Regions from separate parts of the Streptomyces sp. NPDC051664 genome, predicted to be linked through region 1. Evidence: riboswitches for the same ligand, from Rfam matches in the RefSeq annotation. Region 1 holds a riboswitch; each other region holds the start of a gene.
What was found. Region 1 has a riboswitch for cyclic di-AMP ahead of ACIA8E_RS33010 (M23 family metallopeptidase). Riboswitches for the same ligand answer to the same signal wherever they lie in the genome.
Positions count from the first base shown of each region.

Region 2: linked by a shared signal. The riboswitch ahead of ACIA8E_RS25170 (transglycosylase SLT domain-containing protein) and the one ahead of ACIA8E_RS33010 (M23 family metallopeptidase) in region 1 are both predicted to bind cyclic di-AMP.
Region 3: linked by a shared signal. The riboswitch ahead of ACIA8E_RS15205 (M23 family metallopeptidase) and the one ahead of ACIA8E_RS33010 (M23 family metallopeptidase) in region 1 are both predicted to bind cyclic di-AMP.
Region 4: linked by a shared signal. The riboswitch ahead of ACIA8E_RS16455 (NlpC/P60 family protein) and the one ahead of ACIA8E_RS33010 (M23 family metallopeptidase) in region 1 are both predicted to bind cyclic di-AMP.

Region 1 is NZ_JBITCU010000028.1:6,199-10,403, forward strand. It holds gene ACIA8E_RS33005 (alpha-galactosidase) at 1-1,285, shown strand, start outside; cyclic di-AMP (ydaO/yuaA leader) riboswitch at 1,577-1,737, shown strand; gene ACIA8E_RS33010 (M23 family metallopeptidase) at 1,741-2,601, shown strand; gene ACIA8E_RS33015 (SGNH/GDSL hydrolase family protein) at 2,777-3,631, shown strand; gene ACIA8E_RS33020 (TetR/AcrR family transcriptional regulator) at 3,827-4,205, opposite strand, start outside.
Region 2 is NZ_JBITCU010000014.1:103,231-107,435, reverse strand. It holds gene dacB (D-alanyl-D-alanine carboxypeptidase/D-alanyl-D-alanine-endopeptidase) at 1-581, opposite strand, end outside; cyclic di-AMP (ydaO/yuaA leader) riboswitch at 2,092-2,277, shown strand; gene ACIA8E_RS25170 (transglycosylase SLT domain-containing protein) at 2,282-3,049, shown strand; gene ACIA8E_RS25165 (GNAT family N-acetyltransferase) at 3,179-3,793, opposite strand; gene ACIA8E_RS25160 (DinB family protein) at 3,852-4,205, opposite strand, start outside.
Region 3 is NZ_JBITCU010000006.1:365,915-370,119, reverse strand. It holds gene ACIA8E_RS15215 (PrsW family intramembrane metalloprotease) at 1-333, shown strand, start outside; gene ACIA8E_RS15210 (aldo/keto reductase) at 338-1,282, opposite strand; gene ACIA8E_RS15205 (M23 family metallopeptidase) at 1,457-2,575, opposite strand; cyclic di-AMP (ydaO/yuaA leader) riboswitch at 2,587-2,739, opposite strand; gene ACIA8E_RS15200 (PP2C family protein-serine/threonine phosphatase) at 2,988-4,184, opposite strand.
Region 4 is NZ_JBITCU010000007.1:232,750-236,954, reverse strand. It holds gene pcrA (DNA helicase PcrA) at 1-1,732, opposite strand, end outside; cyclic di-AMP (ydaO/yuaA leader) riboswitch at 1,990-2,156, shown strand; gene ACIA8E_RS16455 (NlpC/P60 family protein) at 2,155-3,309, shown strand; gene ACIA8E_RS16450 (hypothetical protein) at 3,405-3,758, opposite strand; gene ACIA8E_RS16445 (NlpC/P60 family protein) at 4,115-4,205, shown strand, end outside.

The DNA of each region.
Region 1 (4,205 bases):
GTTCGCCGGACTGTGGAGCGCCGAAGGGTTCGGCGGGGCGAGCCGGGCCTGGCACGCCTGGCAGCTGGCCCACGTCGTTCCGGACGCCGAAAGCCTGCGGCCGGTGCTCTACAACTCCTGGGAGGCCACCGGCTTCGACGTCGCGGAGGACCAGCAGCGCGCCCTGGCCGTGCGCGCCGCAGCGATGGGCGTCGAACTGTTCGTGGTGGACGACGCGTGGTTCGGGCAGCGCACCAGCGACCGGGCGGGACTCGGCGACTGGACCCCGAACCCCGAGCGCTTCCCCGGCGGGCTGAAACCGCTCGCCGACGAAGTGCACGCGCTCGGCATGCAGTTCGGCATCTGGGTCGAACCGGAGATGGTGAACGCCGACAGCGACCTGTACCGCGCGCACCCTGACTGGGTGCAGCACTTTCCCGGGCGGACCTGCACGGAGTTCCGTAATCAGCTGGTGCTCAATCTGGCCCGGACCGATGTGCAGAACCATCTGTGGGAACAGCTCGACTCACTGCTCTCCAGCGCCCCGATCGACTATGTGAAATGGGACTTCAACCGCTGCTTCACCGATGCGGGCTGGCCGGGCGAGGAGTATCCGCAGAAGCTCTGGATCGAGCATGTGGATGCGCTGTACGCGCTGATCGACCGGCTGCGGGCGGCTCACCCCGGTGTCGCCTTCGAGTCCTGCTCGGGCGGCGGCGGCAGGATCGATCTGGGCATCCTCGCCCGTACCGACCAGGTGTGGACCTCCGACAACACCGACCCGCTGGACCGGCTCGCCATCCAGGAGGGCTTCGGGCAGATCCATCCGGCTCGAGTGATGGCCGCCTGGGTCACCGACAGCCCGAACGTCCAGCTCAACAGCAGGGTGAGCTCGCTGCGCTTCCGCTTCGTGAGCGCGATGGCCGGGGTGCTCGGGGTCGGCGGAGACCTTACCGAGTGGAGCGACGAAGAGCTCGCCGAGGCCCGGGGCTGGGTGGACCTGTACAAGGAGATCCGCCCGGTGGTGCAGCACGGGGCGCTGTACCGGCTGCGTGCGCCGCGCGGCGGGCTCAGCGCCGTGCAGTACACGCACGGTGACGAAACCGTGGTGCTCGTGTGGCTGGAGGCACAGAGGTACGGGGAGCTGCCGCCGGTCCTGCGGCTGCGCGGACTCGACCCCACGGCGACCTACACCTGTTTGGACACCGGGGCCGTCCACCACGGTTCCGTGCTGCTGCATCACGGCCTGCGCACCGGCCTGCGGGGGGACCTGGACGCGAAGGTGCTGAGGCTCCGCCGCGAATGATGTTCATGACATGTCCGCATTGAGGCATTTAGTAGAACATGTCCTGCTTATGCGGGAGATGAGGGGCCTCTCGTGAGCGGGATCATATCCGTGACGGTGCGTGGTGGCGCGGCGGCCGGGTAATCCGTACACCGCGCCGAAAGCCAAGATCCGTAATCCACGGAGTGTGACCGGAATTCCGCGCCGATTTCCCGGCGCGGATTCCGGCACGCAACCGATGGCTTGTTCTGCTCGTCCTCACTCGTTTACGGTCACCGTCAATCCGGACGGACCGCCTAATCCTGCCGCCGACCGGAATTCGCACCCACTCATCGTGTGGCAGGAGCGGGGGAACCAGGTAAGCCGCCGACCGGAGAAATCCGGCCGGCTCGGGGTGAAGTCGCACTTCATGCGACCGGGCATCTCCAGCCCGAACCCGACAGCTCACCTCGTAGGCGCCGGAGAGGAAATTCTTCATGCCCATATCGGGTAAGCACCGTCGTCCGAAGTCCAGCACCATCGCTCGTGGCGTTGCCGCCGCCGGCGCCGGCGGGGCCGTCATCGCCCTCCCGCTGCTCGGTGCCACCGGTGCCCACGCCGCGGAGCAGGCCGCCCCCGCCGCGCACTCTGCCGCCGCCCCGGCCGCCCCGGTCGCGAAGAAGCAGGCCGAGACCCGGACGTACTCCGTCGTCGCCGGCGACTACCTGGCGAAGATCGCCACCGACAACAAGGTCGAGGGTGGCTGGGAGAAGCTGTACCAGGACAACCGCGAGGTCATCGGCGGCAACCCGAGCCTGATCGTCCCGGGCATGAAGCTGACCCTCGGCGGCTCCGCCGCGGCCACCGGCAACACGCAGGCCGTCCCGGCTCCGTCGAAGGCTCCGGTGGCCACCAAGCCCGCGGCCGCCCCTTCGGCCGCCCCGAGCAGCAGCTCCGGCTACGTCTCCCCGGTCCCGGGCAAGCACACCACCAACTACCGCGCCTCCGGTGCCAACTGGTCCAGTGGCAGCCACACCGGCATCGACTTCCCGGTCTTCACAGGCACCAGCGTGAAGGTGATCACCTCCGGCACCGTCGTCACCGCCGGCTGGGGTGGCGCGTACGGCAACGAGGTCGTCGTCAAGCACGCCGACGGCCACTACTCGCAGTACGGCCACCTGTCCGCGCTCTCCGTCTCGGTGGGCCAGACCGTCTCCGTCGGCCAGCAGATCGGCCTCTCCGGTGCCACCGGCAACGTCACCGGCCCGCACCTCCACTTCGAGGTCCGCACCGGCCCCGCGTACGGCTCGGACATCGACCCGGTCGCCTTCCTGGCTTCACACGGAATCTCCGTCTGATCGGATCCGGTCAGGCCTGATCCGAACGGCTTGTTGATGGGGCGGTGCGCGGCGGCGCACCGCCCCTTCACTTATTCCCTCTTTACTAAAACCTGACCGGGTGGTCTATCTCACCTCCCGTCAACCCCTTATTACGGTCGCGTAGGTCACATTCGTCAGTGCAGGATGTGCCCTTGTGGCAGACGATTCGAGAAAAAATCAACGTGGCGTCAACAACCGGCATGGCGCCATCGGGTCGTACGCAGCGATTGGCGACAGCTTCACCGAGGGGGTCGGTGACCCGGGCCCGGACGGAACCTTCGTCGGCTGGGCAGACCGTTTCGCTGTACTCCTCGCGGACCAGCTCCCCGACCCCGACGCAGCGACGAACACCGATGGTTCCGCCGGTTCGGCTCACGGGAACTTCCGGTACGCCAATCTCGCCGTACGCGGACGCCTCCTCGACCAGATAGTCGAGGAACAGGTGCCGCGCGCCAAGCAGCTCGCCCCCGACCTGGTGAGCTTCTGCGCGGGCGGCAATGACATCATCCGGCCCGGCACCGACCCCGACGACGTGGCCGAACGCTTCGAGCGCGCGGTCGCCGACCTGACCCGGTCGGTCGGCACCGTCATGGTCACGACCGGCTTCGACACCCGCGGCGTGCCCGTGCTGCGCCATCTGCGCGGCAAGATCGCCACCTACACCGCCCATGTGCGGTCCATCGCCGACCGCTACGACTGCCCGGTCCTCGACCTGTGGTCGCTGCGGTCCGTGCAGGACCGGCGCGCCTGGGACGACGACCGGCTCCATCTGTCGCCCGAGGGACACACCCGGGTCGCGCTGCGCGCCGCCCAGGTCCTCGCCCTCGATGTGCCGGCCGACCCCGACCAGGAGTGGCCCCCACAGGCGCAGCGCGGCACGCTCGAGGTGCGGCGCGACGACATCCACTGGGCACGCGAATATCTGGTGCCGTGGATCGGACGGCGGCTGCGCGGCGAGTCCTCCGGTGACCACGTCGAGGCGAAGCGGCCCGACCTGCTGCCGCTGTAACCGGCGCGGTGTCCACTTCGGCCGGACGGGCCTGTTCGCCGAGGCCCGTCACCTCGGGCGGAATGACTCTGTACCTGATCATCATCTGGGTTACCTGTCCGAGCGTAGTGGCGGTCGCAGGCATGGGAAGGCACCTGGGGAGACGGGGAGAAGACGCGAGACGTCAGGGGCTGACGGAAGCGGAGCGACTGCCGGTCAGGCTGTCAGTGTCTCCTGGTCGATGCCCAGCTCGCGGGCGAGCGCCTCGTCGGTCCACGCCAGCATCGTGGCCCGGGAGAGCGGGCCGGCGTACGACGTCATCTGGACGGCCAGACCGTCCAGCAGCGCGGTCAGCCGCCAGGCCACGGACATCGGATCGTCGCAGTGGAACTCCCCCGCGGCGGCCCCTTCTTCGAGGACCTCGGCCAGTTCGGCCTTCCACTGCTGGTCGAGATCGCCGGCCACATTGCGCAGCGCCGGATCGCGCAACGAAGCCGCCCAGCCCTCGATCCACAGCCGCCACCCCTTGGCCTGCCCGGTCGGCGCGTACCAGCGGACGGCGGCGCGCAGCCTCCGTACCGCACTGGTGCGGCGG
Region 2 (4,205 bases), on a different contig from region 1:
GCCACCGTCAGTGGAGAGATCTGCGACGAGTAGTAGGCGGACTCGTCGTCGGCCGCCCAGGACGCGCCCAGCCGGTTGCTGTCGAACCGGGTGTCGTCAGCGACCAGTCGGCCGGTGATCCGGCGGATCCCGGATGCGGCGACCGTGGCGGCCAGCCGGTCGTAGTCCTCGGCCAGCATCGTGGGGTCGCCGGTGCCGCGAAGATACAGGTCGCCCCGGACCACGGACCCGTGGCGGGAGCCGTCCGCGAGTACATCGGTGCTGAACCGGTAGTCGGGGCCGAGCAGCGCCATGGCCGCGGTCGACGTCAGAAGCTTGGTACTGGATGCGGGCACCAGGCGGCCGTCGCCGTTGCGTTGATAGAGCGTCTGCCCGGTTTCGGCGTCCCTGACGACGACTCCGGCCTGGGCGCCGTTCAGCCGTGTGTCGCTGAGAATCTGGTCAAGGGTCTGCGACAGGCCGGGCGCCGGGGCGTCGGCCCCGGCCGGGGCTCCTGAGGTGGCGGTGAGTGCCAGGCTCGCGGCGACGGCCCAGAGCAACGCCCGATGGCGGAATCTTCGGTGAATCGTTGGCATGCGCATGGAAAGAGATGATCAGGCATCCGGATCCTAGGCGGAAGGCCTACGTCGTTCGGATCCGGGGGCAACCGGGTCGGGGTGCAAAGGGGAGGCAGCTGGACCGGAGCCCTACTCCTGTCCGCAACCGGTACAGCTGCCCGTTCATGCAGTGAACAGGGTGGATCTGGAGGGAATCTGATGAGGATTCAGGGGGCATTGACTGATTCGACCGTCCCGGAATGCACCCTGCCCCCGCTCCGTCGCAACGTACCTGATGCGCGACGGAATTTATGCCGGGCCGAATCGATTACGAGGGCCGCGCAATGTGGGAACACAGCAGGCGTCAAGGGGTAGCGAGCTCATTCCGACTTACGGGGCGTGATTCAACACGGCGTCTCCTGTGATGAATCGATCGAGTTGGACAGGATTATGGGTGGAAGGAGTCGAGTGGTGGAATGTGCGTCTCTCGACTCCGTGGCACTTCCCCTTCTTCCAGCGATCTCTGTATCAACGCAGGGCGGCAAGTGGGGGGTTACCGTATTGCTTCCGGGGCGGGCGTGCGCACACCGCTGGTTTCGACGCGCAGGATCAGGATGGTTCGCATGAGCAGCCGAGGCGTCGACTGTCATCAAGAGCTGTCCCGCAACGCCGAGCAGAGGTCTCGCTGCATTGCTGCGGCCTGCCGTGTGACCGATTCCTGATTCCTCCGCGAAGCGGACGGGCCCAAGGGGTACTCGTCCGAAGAGGATGAAGAGAGGGATCTTGCGAAGCTCGCCCGCTTTGTTGAGAAGCTGAAGAAGATCGATTCAGCAGCCTTCGAAGGCTACGTCGGGTTCATCCGGCCGGAGCCCCTCGACATCCCTTAGCGATGGCGATCACGATGCGCCTCGTCCGGACGCCCGGTATGCAGCAAGCCGGTGGGCCGGGCGATGCTTCGCGGCGAGAGCGACACGGAGATCAGCCCCCGGCCCTCCATCGCCGGCACGCCGCTTGCGCTTCCGGACGGCCCCGGTGGGCGGGCAGGGCGTTTGCGCACCGTGACGGCCATGCCGAAGGCGTGCGGCACCTCCTGCGCCCATCGGGACCGTCGTTCGTGTGAGCCTGCGCGACCTGGCCGGAGTGCGGCCGCCTGTGCGCCGCAGCCGGTGGAGATGCGTGACGCGCTGTCGCCTCCCGCGGGGGGACGTCCGCCCCGACGAGGCGAAGGCATCGCTCGGCCGCCCGCCAATGTCTCGAATGTCCCAATTTTGGCAATAGAGATAAATTGCTCTCTTTGCTGGCGAATGCATGACTCGCACAGGCCGAGGTCCTGCCTGTCGGGCAAATCGCCCTTTTCGGACTAAGTGGCGAGAGTCACTTTCCGGGACCGCGGACGCGACGGCGTACCGCTCGGTTCCCTTCTGCGCGAAGGAATTTGGCTTCGCGGGCGGGCATGGATTGCCGATAATTCCCCGACTCGATCTTGTAAATGAATTGTGATCGAAAAGTGGGGGCTTGTTCAGGTCGGAGTTTCTCGCTTACGGTCACCGTCAATCCGGATGGAACGCCGAATCCTGCCGCCGTCCGGGAATCCGACCACTCACGTACGGCAGGAGCGGGGGACCCAGGTAAGCAGCCGATCCGGTATCCGGAACGGCTAGGGGTGAAGCCGTATTCCCATACGGCCAGGCAACTCCAGCCTGAACCCGACAGCTCACCTCGTAGGCGCCGGAGAGGAACGCATCATGCCCGCAACGGGTAACCACCGTCGTCGTAAGTCCGGTTCGCTGACTCGCGGCTTCATCGCCGTGGGCGCGGGCGGAGCCGCTCTCGCACTTCCTGTGATCGGTGCGACCGCTGCCTCGGCAGCGCCGGCGCAGTCCGTCGCCACCGTCGCAAAGACTGTGGCGCCTGCTGCGGCCCCTGCCAAGGGAATTTCCGCCGCGAAGGCTACGCCCTCCGTCTATTCCGTGATAGCCGGTGACACCCTTTACAAGATCGCCACTGGGCATTCCGTGACTGGCGGCTGGCAGCAGCTGTACCAGGACAATCGCGAGGTCATCGGAGCCAACCCCGCTCTGATCAGCCCGGGCATGAAGCTGACCCTCGGTGCCAAGGCCGAGACCGCGGCTGTCGAGTCCAAGCCGGCCGCGAGCAGTGCCACTCCCGCCGCCGTGAAGCCCGCGACGTACACGAACGACCTCGACGGCTGGATCAAGGAGTCGCTGGCCGTCATGGCGCAGCACGGCATCCCCGGCAGCTACGACGGCATCCACCGCAACATCATGCGCGAGTCCTCGGGCAATCCCAAGGCCATCAACAACTGGGACTCGAACGCCGCCAAGGGCACGCCGTCCAAGGGGCTCCTGCAGGTCATCGACCCCACGTTCAAGGCCTACCACGTGCCCGGCACGTCGATGGACCCCTACGACCCGGTCGCCAACATCACGGCCGCGTGCAACTATGCCGCCGCCAAGTACGGTTCGATCGACAACGTGTTCGGGGCGTACTGACGCCCGGTTGCGTTGATGCCGGTTCAGGAGTGACGGGTGGCGAGGTCCGAGGGGGCCTCGCCACCCGTTCCTGTCTCTGCCCGATGGATGCACACGCGACCGCCGCGATCAGCGGCGCGCGGGCGACCATCAGAAGTCGATCCGCATGACGGCCCGCCTGAGTGTGGGCCTGCTCACCTCGACGAACCCTGCGTCGGCGAAAACGTCACGGCTGCCGACGTGGAGTTCGCCCCAGGTGATTTCCACCCCTGGCCGCGTGATCATCGGGTAGCCCTCGATCGCGCGGGCCCCGCGGTCGCGCGCGAAGCCGATCGTGGCGCGCGCGAGTGCGTACGTGATGCCGCGCAGACGGAAGCCCTTGCGGGTGACGAAACAGGTCACGGCCCAGACGCTGTCGTCGGTCCTGTCCTCCTGCCGTCCGGTCCAGGGGACGCGGGCGCGGAGCAGGCGGGGGTAGGACGTCCGGGGCTCGATCGCGCACCATCCGACCGGCTCGTCGTCCAGATAGGCGACGAGACCGCTTGTCGAAGGAGCACCGGCATTTCCGCAACCGGTCTGCTCACGCAGGCGCTCGGCACGTTCGGCCAGGGGGACCGAACCCCACTGGGAGCCCCTGATCTTGAAGCGCTGGCACTGGCACATGGACGGATAGTCCGTGGTGCCGAAGATCGTCTGCAGGTCGTCCCACGATGCTTCGTCGGCGGGGACGATAGCGAGCTGGTCATCCGAGATCGGCTGGGCCATGCCTGACATCATCACCACCCCGCCGCTACCGGAACCGGCCTGTCCGAGAGTGTCGGTTTCATCGTGGCGGGTCCTCTCCGACGAGCCCGTCGATGGATTCGCGGATGAGGTCGGCGTGTCCGACATGGCGTGCGTACTCCTCGATGAGGTCGATCAGCAGACGCCGGAGACTGGGTGACTGCCCGCGGGAGTTGGTGAACGCCGCGAGGTGTCCGACGCCATGCTCGGCCAGCGCCTGCCGGACGTTGGCGCGGGAGCGGACCGCAGTGTCCTGCCAGAGCGCCATGAGCTGCTCGGGGGTGTCCCCGGCGGCCGAGGACCACTCCCAGTCGGGATCGGCGTCCCAGTCCACCGTGTCCCACGGGGGAGCCGGCTCCCGCCCGAGCAGCTTCTGGGACAAGACGTCGTCCTC
Region 3 (4,205 bases), on a different contig from region 1:
GCTGCCGCCCGTGCGGTCGCCGAGTACGAGTCGTTCGCGACGTCACTGGCGTTCCTGCGCCGCCGGGCCCGCCGCGGGGCCGCGGACCCGGACTTCGTGGCACGCGAGCTGGAGCTGTTGCACCATCTCTGGCAGCGCAGGGAGGTGGCCGGACCCGCGCTGACGTACGCGGCGCAGGCAACGGGCCGCCTGCGCCCCCGGTACATACCTGTGGGGCCGGCCCCGCACCCGCAGTACGGCGGCTACCGCCCGAACCCGTATCTGCCACCCCACGCCCAGCAGCCGTATGCCCGGCCGCCGTACGGCAGCGTCCCGCCGCCGCGCTCCTGGTGAGGGCTCAGGCCGATGCCTCGGTGAGCTCCGCCAGCTCCTGTTCGGTCAGCTGAAGGTCGGCCACCGCCACCAGGGCGGGCACCTGCTCGACCGTACGGGCCGAGGCGATCGGCGCGGCGACGGTCGGACGGGCGGCGAGCCAGGCCAGGGCGACGGTCGCGACCTCGGCGCCGCGCTCCTTGGCGACCTTGTCGAGTGCGGCCAGGACCTTCTGGCCGCGCTCCGACGCCAGGTACTGGCCGGCCTTCTCGGCCCGCGCGCTCTCCACCGACGCACCCGGACGGTACTTGCCGGTGAGGAAGCCCGAGGCCAGGGCGAAGTACGGGACGGCGGCGAGCCCGGCGCGGGCGGCCGTCTCCTGGAGCTCACCCTCGTACGTGTCGCGGGAGACGAGGTTGTAGTGCGGCTGCAGGGCGACGTAACGGGCGAGCCCCTCGCGCTCGGAGAAGTCCAAGGACGCCTGGAGCCGCTCCGGGCTGATGTTGGAGGCGGCGATCTCGCGCACCTTGCCGTCCTTCACCAGCTGGTCGAGGGCGGTGATGATCTCCTCGACCGGGACGGTCTCGTCGTCGAAGTGCGTGTAGTAGAGGTCGATGTGGTCGGTGCCCAGCCGGCGCAGCGACTCCTCGGCCGCGGCCTTGATGGTGGCGGCGGAGAGCCCCTTGTACGCGGGGTGGGCGCCGACCTTGGTGGCGACGACGATGTCGGAACGGTTGGAGCGTGCGGCGAGCCACTTGCCGATGACCGTCTCCGACTCGCCGCCCTCGTTGCCGGGGATCCACGCGGAGTACGCGTCAGCGGTGTCCAGGAAATTGCCGCCCGCCGCGACGTACGCGTCGAGTACGGCGAACGACTGCGTCTCGTCGGCGGTCCAGCCGAAGACGTTGCCACCGAGCGCGAGCGGGAAGACCTGGAGGTCGGAAGAGCCGAGCTTACGAAGAGAAGTCATAAATGGATCAACGGACTCCGCCGCCCCGGCTATTCCGTACCGGGGGATGAAAGTGGGTCCGCACGGGCATCCGCACCGGCGTCGCAAGTACCGGGTGACAGCGGACCGGCAGCCCTGACGTCGGGGGGGGCGTCAGGACCGCCGGGTTCGAGGGGCCGGAGAACCGGCGCGGGCTCAGACGGTGAGGCCCTTGTCGCGCAGCCAGGTCATCGGGTCGATGCCGGTGCCGTCCGGGGTGTGGACCTCGAGGTGGAGGTGGGGTCCGGTCACGTTGCCGGTGGCTCCGACACGGCCGATGGTTTCACCGGTGGTGACCTTCTGGCCGACGCTGACGTCGATCGACGACTGGTGGCAGAACCACAGCTCCGTACCGTCCTCGAGCTCCAGGACCGTGCGGTAGCCGTACGAACCGGACCAGCCCGCCGACTTGACGGTGCCGGTGTGGACGGCCTTGATCGGGGTGCCGGTCGGCGCCGCGAAGTCGAGGCCGGTGTGGTAGCCGGAGGACCACATCGAACCGGCTTCACCGAAGGTCGAGGTGATCGTGTACGAGGAGGTGGGGATGGCGTAGGAGGCGGCGAGCTTGGCAAGCCGTGCGGCCTCGGCCTTCGCCTTTGCCGCTTCCTCCGCCTTCTTCTTCTCGGCGGCGGCCTTGGCCTCTGCGACGTCCTGCTTCGCCTTGGCCTCGGCGGCGGCCTTCTCCGCCGCGGACTTCTCCTCAGCGGCCTTGATCTCCGCTTCGGCGGCGTTCTGCTGCTGCTCGGCCTGCTGGAGGATGCGGGCTCGCAGCGCCTCGCCGGCGTCGGTGGTGCCCTGCTCGGCCTCGGCGGTGGTGATGCCGGCACTGGTGAGCGGGGCGGTGGCAGCCGCGGACTTCGCCTGGTCGGTGGCGGACTCGTCGGAGAACAGGGCGCCTACGCCGGGAAGGGACTTGGCGTCGGGGAGGTTGTCCGCGAGGGAGTCGGGAAGGGAGATGGAGACCGGCGGCTTGCTCTGCGCGGTGGCCATGCCACCCGCGCCCACGGCCGCGATGACGCCGACTCCGAGCACCGTGGAGCTGCGGGCGAGCCCGTTGCGCTGCTTGACGACGCGGTGCCTGCCGCGTACGGGGCGGACGGACTCCTCGGTGGGGTTCCATTCCTCCCACGCCCGGTCGGTCTCACCGAAACCTTCGGTCGCGAACTCAGTGGTGAACTCGGCGCCGAAATCGGTTCGCTGCTCGGTTCCGTACTCGGTCGTGAAGTCGGAGCCGAACCGGGAGGGGGCTTCGGGGGCAGGCTTGTTGGACGCCACGGGGGCGCACTCCTTTCCTTCCTTCTCGCCTACCGGGTTAGCTGACGGGTTCGGAGCAGGAAGGTCTCCTACGGATCCCTCTGCCTCTCACGAGACACAGGTGTCCGATTCACCCCATGTAGGTGGTTCCCCGGTTCCCTTGCGGAATTCGGCGCTCGCGCACGGTGCCGCCACTGACGACGGCTGGGACAACCGCGCTGCGTTATCGAACGTTAATAGACGGACGGCTCCGATTCCAAGCCGTTCCCACTGATCGTTAACGGCTTTGGCCTGGACTTTACGGGACACAATCGGGCGGAAACGGGCGAGTTGATCGCCACTCGACCACCACCCGTTTTCTGACGTTGCATCAAATGTTATGCGGAGCGAGGCCTTTCGGTTACGCACGGTGGCATCGCCCTGCGAAGCCGCTTCACCGACTCAGCCCTTCCTCACTCGCATCCCGGCCCACGATCTTCACAGTCCTGCGCCGCTTCGGCTGCCCCTGCGCGGGACGTGCGACCGCGAGCAGCGCCATGTCGTCGGTGGACCTGCCGCCGGTGTGCAGCCGTACGTCGTCGGCCAGCGCGGACAGCAGCTCCTCGGGCCCGGGAAAGATCCGCCCGCGCAACCTGGCCGCGGGATCGTAGAAGACCCCCTGGACGTCGCGCGCCTCGGAGAGTCCGTCCGTGTACGCGAGCAGCGTCATCCCGGCGGCCAGCTCCCACACGTCGGCCCGGTCCGTCCACACCCCCAGGTCCATGCCGAGCGGCAGCGCAGGCACCGTCGGCGACAACACGTCCAGTGAGCCGTCGGGGTGGAGCAGCAGCGGCTCGGGGTGGCCGCGGTTGACGATCCGCACCTCGGCCGCACCGGGCGGGATCTCGGCGAGCACGGCGGTGACGAAGCCTTCGACCGGATCGATCCCGCCCTGCCTCGCCCCCTCCCGCGCCAGCGCCCGCTCCAGCCTCCGCGCCACACCCTCCAGCGAATCCTCCTGCTCGGCGGCCTCCCGGAACGCGCCGATGACCACCGCCACCGTCCCGACCGCTTCAAGCCCTTTGCCCCGCACGTCCCCGACCACGAGCCGTACGCCGTACGAGCTCTCCGCCACGGCGAACAGGTCGCCACCGACGAATTCATCCGCCTGGGCCGCCTCGTACCGCGCGGCGACATGGAGCCCCCCGATCCGCTCGGACGGCGTCGGCAGCACGGCCCGCATGGCGGTCTCCGCGATGACCCGCGCCGAAGCCAGCTGCTCGTTGCTGCGGCGTACGACCTGGTTGATGACGACGGCGAGGGCCGAGACCGTGATCACGGTGGAGAGCTCGATGGACGGCACGATGTGCAGCAGAGTGCCGCTGGACAACCTCAGTGCGAGGATCGAGAAAATCGCGGCGACGCCGGTAAGGACGGTGCTGGGCAGCGAGAAGAACGGTGCGGCGATCAACGGAGCGGCCACGAACATCGGCACGGCGGTGAAGGGCGGTGGGCTGAGGTAGTCGAACACGAGCCCACCGACGATCATCAGAAACGGCAGCGCACGGACGAACCACCAGGCCCCGCCGCGCACCACGGCACGCCCTCTGGCACGCCTCCTGGCCCGCCCCCCGCGCAGCTCCTTCGCCATCCCCACCTGTGGTCTCCTGCC
Region 4 (4,205 bases), on a different contig from region 1:
GGTTCTCGATGCGGGTCTCGTCCTGCGGGTCGGTGGACGCCTGGAGTTCCGCGAGATAGCCGGTCCGCTCCAGGACCGCCTCCAGCACCACGGCGGGGCCCGCGCCCGACTCGACGATCGTGCGCAGCTCCTCCATCAGCGTGTTGAACCGCTTGACGGCGTTGGCCGAGCGGGCCGCCATGCCGTACGCCTCGTCGACGCGGCGCAGCGCCTGCGGGAACGTGATCTTCTCGCGCAGCGACAGGGCGTCGATCATCGCCTCGGCGCGGTCGCCGATGCCGCGCTTCGGCACGTTCAGAATGCGGCGCAGCGGGACGGTGTCCTCGGGGTTGGCGAGGACCCGGAGGTAGGCCAGGATGTCCCGGACCTCCTTGCGCTCGTAGAAGCGCACGCCGCCGACGACCTTGTAGGGCAGGCCGACGCGGATGAAGATCTCTTCGAAGACACGGGACTGTGCGTTCGTCCGGTAGAAGATGGCGACATCGCCCGCCTTGGCGTCGCCCGCGTCGGTCAGCCGGTCGATCTCGTCGGCGACGAACTGCGCCTCGTCGTGCTCGGTGTCGGCGACATAGCCGGTGATCCGGGCGCCCTCGCCCGCGTTCGTCCAGAGGTTCTTGGGGCGGCGGCTCTCGTTGCGTTCGATGACCGCGTTGGCCGCGGAGAGGATCGTCTGCGTGGAGCGGTAGTTCTGCTCCAGCAGGATCGTTGTCGCGTTCGGGTAGTCCTCCTCGAACTGGAGGATGTTGCGGATGGTCGCACCGCGGAAGGCGTAGATCGACTGGTCCGCGTCACCCACGACGCACAGCTCGGCGGGGGCGTCGGCCGGTCCGGCCGGGCCCACCAGTTCGCGTACGAGCGTGTACTGCGCGTGGTTGGTGTCCTGGTACTCGTCGACGAGGACGTGCCGGAAGCGGCGGCGGTAGTGCTCGGCGACATCGGGGAACGCCTGGAGCAGGTGGACCGTCGTCATGATGATGTCGTCGAAGTCCAGTGCGTTGGCCTCGCGCAGCCGGGACTGGTACATCGCGTAGGCCTGGGCGAGCGTCTTCTCGAAGCCGTCCGCGGCCTGCCCGGCGAAGGTCTCCTCGTCGATCAGCTCGTTCTTCAGGTTCGAGACCTTCGCCGTGAACGACTTCGGCGGGAAGCGCTTCGGATCGAGGTCCAGATCGCGGCAGACCAGGGCCATCAGCCGCTTGGAGTCGGCGGCGTCGTAGATCGAGAACGACGAGGTGAAGCCGAGCTTCTTCGACTCGCGGCGCAGGATCCGTACGCAGGCGCTGTGGAACGTCATGACCCACATGGCGTTGGCGCGCGGTCCGACGAGCTGCTCGACGCGCTCCTTCATCTCGCCCGCGGCCTTGTTGGTGAAGGTGATCGCCAGGATCTGGCCGGGGTGCACCCCGCGCTCGGCCAGCAGATGGGCGATGCGGTGGGTGAGCACCCGGGTCTTGCCGGAGCCGGCCCCGGCGACGATGAGCAGCGGCGACCCAGCGTGCACGACGGCGGCGCGCTGCTCGGTGTTCAACCCGTCGAGCAGGGCGGCAGCGTCGATGACGGGGCGGTGGGCGCCGTCCCGGTAGTACGCGTCCCTGGGCGGCGGGGGCACGTCGAACACGCCCGCGAAGAGGTTCTCCGGCACCGCTTCGGGTGCGGAGTCCTCGGGGGGCGGCGGGGGCTCTTCCTCCGAGTGCTGGAGGCCGGCCAGGAAGCTGTCGTCAAAGAGGCTGCTCATCGCTTGACGAGTCTAGGCCGCCGCACCGACACCGTGCGGCCGCATGGCGAACCGCACCCGGCGCACGGGCACATACGGAGAGCGCACAGCCACACCGCGTAAGGGAGGAGGGGTCGCCCGGCCCGCATCCCCATCCCCGTCGCCAAGGTCACGAAAATGTATCGGGCATATCGAACATCAACCTTCACAGCAGCACCACGGGTTGGCTAGCGTGCTCGGTCGGGCGGCCCGTACCCCCTGAGGCGAACCACGCCGAGCGGGCTCCCGCGCCGAATCCGGGCTGCCCTCGCGGAAGTTCGGAGCCGGGGACCCACACGCATCACCGGGGTGAATCGGTCCATATCTACACATCCGGACCGTAGGGCAGCCTTCCGTTCCGCCCGAACCCGACAGCTAACCCGGTAGGCGGTCCACGGAAGGAGATGCCGGCCTTGGCGTCGCATCGCAAACCGCGCACCCGGGTGCGCTCCACCACGCCCGCCGTCGGGCTCACGACGGCCGCCCTGGCGGGTGTGACCCTGCTCTCCACGCAGAGCGCCACGGCCGCCCCGGCCTCGCCGAAGCCCAGCATCGAGGACGTACAGAAGAAGGTCGACGACCTCTACCGGCAGGCGGGCACCGCGACCCAGCAGTACAACCAGGCGAAGGAGGCCTCCGCCGCACAGCGGGGCAAGGTCGACGCGCTGCTGGACGAAGTCGCAAAGCGTGCCGACAAGCTGAACGATGCGCGCAGGACGCTCGGAAACTACGCGGCGGCGCAGTACCGCACCGGCTCCATCGCACCGAGCGCCACCTTCTTCCTGGCCGACGACCCGCAGTCGTACTTCGACCAGAACCAGCTGATGGCACGGATGGCGGGCCGGCAGCAGAAGGCGGTCACGGACTTCCGTACGCAGCAGGCCGCGGCGTCGAAGAAGCGCGCCGAGGCGACGAAGAGCCTGGAGACGCTCACCGAGTCGCAGGCCACGCTGCGGACCAGCAAGGAGAACGTCCAGAAGAAGCTGGGCGAGGCCCGCGCGATGCTGTCGAAGCTGACGGCCGAGGAGAAGGCGCGGCTCGCGGCGCTGGAGCGCAAGAAGGAAGCGGAGGCCAAGCGCAAGGCCGAGGAGCTGGCCCGTCAGCAGGCAGCCGCCAAGGCCGAGGCGGACCGCAAGGCCGAGGAGGCCGCGAAGCAGGCCGGAACGGGCGGCGATACGGGAACGGCGACCGGATCGGACAGCAGCGCCACCACGAAGGCCGACAAGGTCCTCACCTTCGCCCGCGCCCAGTTGGGCAAGCCGTACGTCTGGGGCGCGACGGGTCCGTCGTCTTACGACTGCTCGGGGCTGACCCAGGCCGCCTGGAAGGCGGCAGGCGTCGACATCCCCCGTACCACCTGGGACCAGGTGGAGATCGGCACACGGATCGCGACGGCGGATCTGCAGCCGGGCGACCTCGTCTTCTTCTACGACGACATCAGCCACGTCGGCATCTACAAGGGCGACGGCATGATGATCCACGCTCCGAAGCCGGGCGCGAACGTCCGCGAGGAGTCGATCTACTACATGCCGATCTACGGCAGCGTGCGGCCCGCGTAGCCGCGGCCCCGGACAGCAACGAGCCCCCGCCGGAAGGATCCGGCGGGGGCTCGCGCCATGAAGGACAGGGACCGGCCCGGGCGGCAGCGGTCGGCTCAGGTCCAGAGTGTCGCGATGAAGATGTTGGCGACCGTCAGCCCGCCGACCGCCGCGAAGGCGCCCTTCTCGACCTTCTCCTCGTCCCGCTTGACGTACACCAGCGCGAGGATCACGACCAGGACCGCCAGCTTCACACCGATCTTGATGTTGTTGACCGGCTGGTCGTCCGCCTGGTTGAGCCCGACCAGTGCGATACCGGTGACCAGCATGGTCAGCGCACCGTGCAGCATCGCCGGGACGAAGCGGGCCGTGCCCGCCCCCATCGCCTTCATCTGGGTCAGGAAGCCGCCCAGGAGTGCGGCGATACCGATGATGTGCAGCGCGACGAAGACATTGATGAGTACGTCCATGGGGCCGCAGCCTAGCCGGGGCCATAGCACCGCTCTCCGGCGAGGTGGGGGCTCCTTGGTGTTTCACTTATATCTGCACCAATTGCCTGACTTTGGTGCGTTTTCTCCGATCACTTGATGACATCGCCGCGCCAAATTCGGGCAATAGCCGTCATTACGACTCTTCCTCGTGCCCCGGGTTTAGCGTCCCTATCCAGGTGACCGGCTTCACCGGCGCTCCGCACCCGGGCGGCGGCCCGGTCACCCCGCCGAAGAGTCCGGCGGCGCGCGGCTCCCCCTGCCGGCGTCGCCGCCGGACCTCCGCGGGCCCGCCGGTAGGCCCCGACGGGCAGTCGACAGCAAGGAGCCCCGCCCCCGTGGCAGCGCATCGGAAACCCAAGCAGCGCCCGTGTACCGGCTCTGCTGCCCGCACCGCAGCCACCCTCGCGTTCGCCGGGGCCGCAACCG